DNA from 3 places in the Marinobacter sp. LQ44 genome. Region 2 is predicted to be linked to each of the others. Evidence: predicted binding sites of a transcription regulator. Region 2 holds the regulator's gene; each other region holds the start of a gene.
What was found. Region 2 encodes sigma-54, which starts transcription at its own class of promoters, with help from an activator protein. Its sites were predicted from a motif close to ANTGGCATNNANNTTGCTNT; they were not measured.
Positions count from the first base shown of each region.

Region 1: the regulator sigma-54 is predicted to act here: its motif matches at 873-892, upstream of flgA (flagellar basal body P-ring formation chaperone FlgA).
Region 3: the regulator sigma-54 is predicted to act here: its motif matches at 1,228-1,247, upstream of ASQ50_RS14950 (TorF family putative porin).

Region 1 is NZ_CP014754.1:447,904-450,129, reverse strand. It holds gene flgA (flagellar basal body P-ring formation chaperone FlgA) at 25-726, opposite strand; gene ASQ50_RS02125 (chemotaxis protein CheV) at 919-1,848, shown strand; gene ASQ50_RS02120 (CheR family methyltransferase) at 1,886-2,226, shown strand, end outside.
Region 2 is NZ_CP014754.1:1,042,505-1,044,730, reverse strand. It holds gene ptsN (PTS IIA-like nitrogen regulatory protein PtsN) at 1-138, opposite strand, end outside; gene hpf (ribosome hibernation promoting factor) at 237-539, opposite strand; gene ASQ50_RS04870 (RNA polymerase factor sigma-54) at 615-2,144, opposite strand.
Region 3 is NZ_CP014754.1:3,250,157-3,252,382, reverse strand. It holds gene ASQ50_RS14970 (potassium channel protein) at 1-31, shown strand, start outside; partial or broken gene ASQ50_RS21825 (magnesium transporter MgtE N-terminal domain-containing protein) at 40-312, shown strand; gene ASQ50_RS21495 (CBS domain-containing protein) at 353-775, shown strand; gene ASQ50_RS21490 (magnesium transporter) at 847-1,092, shown strand; gene ASQ50_RS14950 (TorF family putative porin) at 1,287-2,015, shown strand; gene ASQ50_RS14945 (CYTH domain-containing protein) at 2,092-2,226, opposite strand, start outside.

The sequences.
Region 1 (2,226 bases), 590 kb from region 2:
TTGCCGCTGGGCACGGATTTGCCGTTACATGGCAATTTCCACCCGGCCAGGAGCCGTGACCGTTGCCCGAACCGTGCGTGCTGATTGCAGATTCTCAACCATTACTTGCTCGCCGACACTGGCACTGGCCAGCGCCTTGCCTCGGGAACTGACCGAGAACACTGCGGATTTGGCGGTGATGATAACATGATCGCCCCGCTCAACGGCATTGGGAGCTTCGAGCAGGTCCGGCGTGAGCACCGATCCGGCATTAACCGGGCGCCTCACCAACATGCCGGATACTTGTTCAGTATCTGTGAGAATACCCCTGCGGCTGGCGTTGATCTGCACCTGCTGTTCCTGCAGCAGTTCACTGCTGATGCGCTCACCGCGGGCCAGGGGGCGAGCAGCCACCAAGGCAGGGCCGTGCACTTCAACCGAGGCAGTAACATACATGCGCCAAGGGCGCTCCCCAGCACAGGACACCATCACCGATGGCGATGTGGTCCGCAGGGGATCATTGGTAAAGGCGGTTTCAAGAGGCTGTTCGCAGGCCGTCAGACTCAGTCGGCTGTCTATGCTGCCAACGGTGAATCGGACATCGTACTGGTTCTGGCGTTGTTCTTCGGCCCAGGCTGCCAGAAACCTGCCGGCGGCGTCCCGTATCTCAGTTGCAGTGGTGGCCGCAGCGGCGCTATTCAGGCCCACCATATATAGGCAAAAGGTCGCTAAAAAGATGGTTCGCATCTGCACTGCTTTGTCCTATGCTGTCAGTTAGGCATTTTTATGCGAGTTCCGTTAAGGAAAACGGCACTTAGGCCGTTAACCCTGATCGGACACCGGGCGTCAATGTTTTGGCCCAGGCTCGCGTAAGCAAGCTGTTCTATAGTGACTCAGCAAATTCTGTGCCGACTGAAGGCACGCCAGGAGTGGAAAGTTATGGCAGGGGTGTTGGACAGCGTTAACCAGCGCACACAGCTGGTTGGTCAGAACCGGCTAGAGCTGTTGTTGTTCCGTTTGCGGGGCCGGCAGTTGTACGGGATTAACGTGTTTAAGGTGAAAGAGGTCCTGCAATGCCCCAAGCTTTCATCTATACCTAACAGCCGCCAGGTGGTTCGGGGCGTGTCCCATATTCGTGGCGAGACCATTCCCATCATCGACCTGAGCATGGCTATTGGCATGGCCGGCATTCCACAGGAAGAGTTGGCAACAAGCTTTGTCATCATCACCGAGTACAACCGCAAAACCCAGGGCTTTCTGGTGACCGGTGTCGACCGGATCATGAACATGAACTGGGAAGATATCCTGCCGCCACCCAAGGGCGCCGGCAAGGATGTGTATTTGACGGCGGTCACCAAGATTGACGACAAACTTGTAGAAATCATAGATGTAGAAAAGATTCTTGCAGAAGTTTCTCCGCTCAGGGAAGATGTCACCGAAGAGCTGAAAACTCGCAGTGCCGAACGTGTACCTGGGCATTTGCCAGTGCTGGTGGTTGACGACTCATCCGTTGCAAGACGCCAGATTGAGCGCTGCTTGACCGCGATCGGCATGGAAGTGGTCACAAAGAACGACGGTAAACAGGCACTGAACTATCTCAAGGAAATTACAGGGGATGGTTCCACTGCCCGCGATCATTTGTCGTTGATCATTTCTGATGTGGAAATGCCGGAAATGGACGGTTATACCCTGGTGACCAGAATCAAGGAGAATCCTGCGCTGAGTGGCATGTATGTGATGCTGCATACGTCCCTGAGCGGGGTCTTTAATCGGGCGATGGTTCAGAAGGTCGGTGCCGATGACTTTATGGCGAAATTCAGCCCTGACGAGCTTGCCGAGCGGGTAATGGAAATTATTGACCAGAACTGATGCCTTGGCTCATGGACTTACCCACGATAGAGATCCAATGAAAGCGGAAATTACGCCTCAGGAATACGAAGCCTTCAAGACATTCCTGCAGGACGCTTGTGGCATTCTGTTGGGTGACAACAAGCAGTACCTGGTGAAGAGCCGATTACGCAGGATTCTTGAAGAAAACAATCTGAATTCGCTGGGTGAACTTCTCGATCGCCTCAAGCGAGTGGGGCGCAGTGGGCTGCGAGAACTCGTCATTGACGCCATGACCACAAATGAAACCCTCTGGTTTCGCGACAACCATCCGTTTCGCATTCTGCAGGATAAGCTGTTACCGGAATTTGCCGAGCGCAATTCGCTGCAGCCACTTCGCATCTGGTCTGCCGCTTGTTC
Region 2 (2,226 bases):
GTCGCTGAGGATTTCATCCTGATGATGAATATGCTCTGCGATGGTTTCCAGTACCCGCTTCTTACTGGAGGCTGGCACTCGGCACAGCGTCAGTTCGGGAGCCAGAATGTTGTCGATGGTCAGGGATGTATCGCTCATGGATCGACTGTGATTCCGTAAAAAAAAGGCTGCGGCCGGTATTCCCCGCCGCAGCTCGTATCATTGAAACACCCGGTAAGGCGGCGCGAAGGGCGCGCTCAGCCGTTGCCGTGCATCCGGTCTACATTCTTTTCTTTGTGCTTGAGGATCTGGCGATCCAGTTTGTCCACCAGCGAATCAATCGCGGCGTACATGTCCTCGCTTTCTGCCTTTGCGTGGATCTCGCCACCGATGACATGCAGGGTGGCTTCGGCCATCTGACGTACCTTCTCAACTTCCAGCGTCACCTGACAGTTGCTGATGTGGTCAAAGTGACGCTCCAGCTTCTCGAACTTGGTGTTGACGTAATCCTTCAGTGCAGGGGTCAGTTCTACGTGATGGCCTGAAATGTTGAGTTGCATAGGCGTCTCCTGTTGTCATCATGCCGGTGTTGCCACCGGGCTGCGTGTCCGGTGCTTCGTGCACCGGCAAAAACATTAAACCAGTCGTTTGCGCTCGTTTGAAGGAGGAATGTGCATGGCCTCCCGGTATTTGGCAACGGTGCGCCGGGCCACATTGATGCCCTGATCTCCAAGCATGGCTGCAATCTTGCTGTCGCTCAACGGCTTTTTTGGAGTTTCTTCTGAAATCAGTTTCTTGATCATCGCACGTATTGCGGTGGAGGAACATTCTCCACCCTCAGCGGTACTGACGTGGCTGGAGAAAAAGTACTTCAGCTCGAAGATACCGCGGGGTGTGTGCATATACTTTTGTGTGGTGACCCGTGAAATGGTGGATTCGTGCATTTCCACGGCCTGCGCAATGTCGGAGAGGATCAGCGGTTTCATTGCTTCCTCCCCCTGGTCCAGGAAACCCTGTTGGTGCTCAACAATCCGGGTGGCGACTTTCAGCAGGGTTTCGTTGCGGCTTTGCAGGCTTTTAATGAACCACTTGGCCTCCTGCAGTTGATCCCGCAGGTAGGTGTTATCAGCACTGCTATCCGCGCGGCGGATCAGCGATGCGTAGCTGGCATTGACCCGAATCCTCGGGGCGATCTCCGGGTTGAGCTCAACTCGCCACCGGCCTTCGTGTTTTCGTACGATGACGTCCGGTATCACGTAATCCGGCTCTGCCCGGTCCACCACGTCGCCCGGGCGGGGGTTGAGGCTGGTAATCAGGGCCAGAACCTCGCGCAGCTGATCTTCCTTGAGTCTGCTGCGGCGCAGCAGTTGCGCGTAATCCCGGTTGCCCAGCAGATGCAGGAACTGGGTAACCACCAAGCGGGCCTGTCGAAGCCAGGGAGTATCTGGTGGCAACTGGTTGAGCTGAATCAGCAGGCATTCCTGCAGGTCGCGGGCAAACACACCCGGCGGGTCGAAATGTTGTAGCCGGTGCAGAACCGCTTCCACTTCGTCCAGTTCCAGGGGGTCTTCTTCGGTTTCATCCTGCAGGCCGGAATGGATTTCCTCAATCGGTGAGGTCAGGTAACCGCGTTCGTCCACTGCGTCCATCAGGGCGTGGGCGATGGCCTGGTCACGTTCGCTCATGGGGGTCAGGTTGAGTTGCCATTCCAGGTGGTCCTGGAGGGTTTCTGCCGGCGAATTGCGGGTTTCGAAATCCGATTCGTTCTCGTCTTCGCCTTTGCTGGCTGGCGCCGGTGCAGACTGGTAGATATCGTCCCAGGCGGTGTCTACGGGCAGGTCGTCGGGGATGTTATCCGGTATGTCGGTTTCTGAAGACCAGTCAGGGCCGTTTTCATTTTCATCCCAGTCAGAGGCGGTCTCGGTGGCCGGTTCATCGTGGTCGGAATCCCGGTCTTTGTGCTCGTCCCGGGTATCGGAGTCCGTATCAGGGGTGTCAGACTGCTCGTCATCCTCGGAGGTTTCCAGCATCGGGTTTGACTCCAGTGCCTGCTGGATTTCCTGCTGGAGGTCGAGGGTGGAAAGCTGAAGCAGGCGAATGGCCTGTTGCAGCTGGGGCGTCATGGTCAGACTCTGGCCCATCTTAAGCTGTAATGAGGCTTTCATAACCATGGCTCAAGATCCATAAATCAAGGGTGTCCCGGTAGTGACCTTGCCTGCTGTCAGGCAAAAAAATTGTTGTACGCTG
Region 3 (2,226 bases), 2.2 Mb from region 2:
GACAGCCGAAACAATGACACCAAAAGAGTAAGGTAACGAATGTCATACCTGGACTCCGAATTCTATCAGCCCCTCTTTGAGGCCATCGCGACCGATGATCAGGCGCAGATTCAGGCTGCGGCCGCCACGTTCAATGCCGCCGACCTCGCGGAGTTTGTAGAGGAACATCCGGATAACGGAGAAGGCGTTCGCCTGCTCCGGGCCCTGACAACGGAACACAGCGCCAAGGTATTCGGATACATCGGCCTCAACACCCAAACGTTGATTGCCGAACTCCTGCCCACCCGGGATCTGGCTGAGCTGGTAACCGCCATGCCCTCGGATGAGCGGGCCGACTTCTTCAACCTGCTGGATGAGAACCGCCAGCACCGACACTCCCCAGGAAGAAGTGGCCCGACTGATATCACGCTACGACTTGCTGGCACTGCCAATCCTGGATCAGGACGAACGGCTGGTGGGCATCGTCACCTACGATGACGCCATGGACGTAGCGGAAGAAGAAGCCACCGAAGACATCCACAAAGGAGCCACGGTGGGCAAACTGGAAACCGGCCTGAGGGATGCAACACCCTTCTCGCTCTACCGCTCGCGGGTGCAATGGTTGGTGATTCTGGTGTTTGCCAACATCTTTACCGGCGCGGGTATCGCCTATTTTGAAGACATCATTTTCGAGCACATTGCCTTGCTGTTCTTCATGCCGCTTCTTGTCGCCAGCGCCGGTAATGCCGGGGGCACAGTCAGCCACGCTTATGGTACGGAGTATGGCTACCGGTGATGTCACAGTCGCCGACTGGGGGAAGTTGTTGGGCAAAGAAACCCTGGTAGCCAGTGCCCTGGGGGGTCACCATGGCTGCCGCCGTAATGGTGGTTGGCTTTATGAGGGCCGGGCCGGACATTGCCTTCGCGGTGGCGGTGACCATGATCGCTGTGGTGATGGTGGGCAGCCTCATTGGAATGCTGCTGCCTTTCCTACTGGATAAGCTGAAGTTTGACCCGGCTACGGCCAGTACACCGCTGATTACCACCATTGCCGATGTCAGCGGCGTGCTGATTTACTTCAGCGTGGCAACAGCGCTTCTGAGCCTGCCATAGCTGACGCACCACTCCGTGGTGCAATCTGGTGCAGCCGCAAAAACTGACGCCCAGACTTAGTGCACATTGGGACAACTCAGCAACCGCAATAACGGAGGATTCACGGATGCCTTTGATTTATAATAAGTTTCATTTATTGGCATCGACTGTGCTTAGTCAACCGTGAGTTAAACAATCGATCCAAGAGGTATCCGATGAAACGCAACGCATACAACCTGACTGCTTCGGTACTCACTGCTTCCCTGCTCGGGACGCTGGCCGTGCCAAGTATCGCCCACGCAGAATTGTCTGCAAATATTGGTGCCGTGAGCAACTACATGTTCCGGGGCCTCACCCAGACGGAAGGTGCCTCCGCTATTCAGGGCGGCGTTGACTACGAGGACGCAAGCGGGCTTTACGCCGGAACATGGGTTTCCACGATAGACTTTGGAGACGAGGCCACGCACGAACTGGATCTCTACTTTGGCTTCGCGGGCGACGTGGAGGGCATCGCGTATGATGTCGGCTACATCTACTACGCCTACACCGATGCCCCGGAAAACATCGATTTCGGTGAAATTTATGGCGAGATCGGGCTGGGTAACTTCGCCGTCGGTGTAGCATACACTGCTCATAGCGAAAACCAGGAAGACGTTTTCGATGAGGGCGACATCTACTACTACGGCTCTGCCTCGCTCCCACTGGCGAACGATTTCGCAGCGTCTTTCACCGTTGGCTACTATGATTTCGATGTTGATGGTAAGGCCGGCTTTGAAGATGCCAGTTACGTACACTACTCAGCCAGCCTTGCAAAGGATGCGAGCGAATTGGGCGAGTTCAGCCTTAACGTCGATTACGCGGACATCAGCAAAAGCGACTCTCCCTTCGGCAGCCCACGCGCTGACAAACCGCAGGTTTGGGTAGGCTGGACCAAATCGTTCTGACACGTTATCTGCCCGGATAACACAGGCAGTAGTGCAGAGAGGGGTCGGTTATCCGGCCCCTTTTTTCTGTGCACCGTCAGCCTTCCGCCAAGGCCAACTGGAGGAAACCCAGGCGCGGCACATGATCAAGCAGATCTCGGGTGTTGCATCCCGATTTCAGAAAGCCCTCTACCTCGCGCCATGTAGCATGACATCCTGACTCCGTGGATTT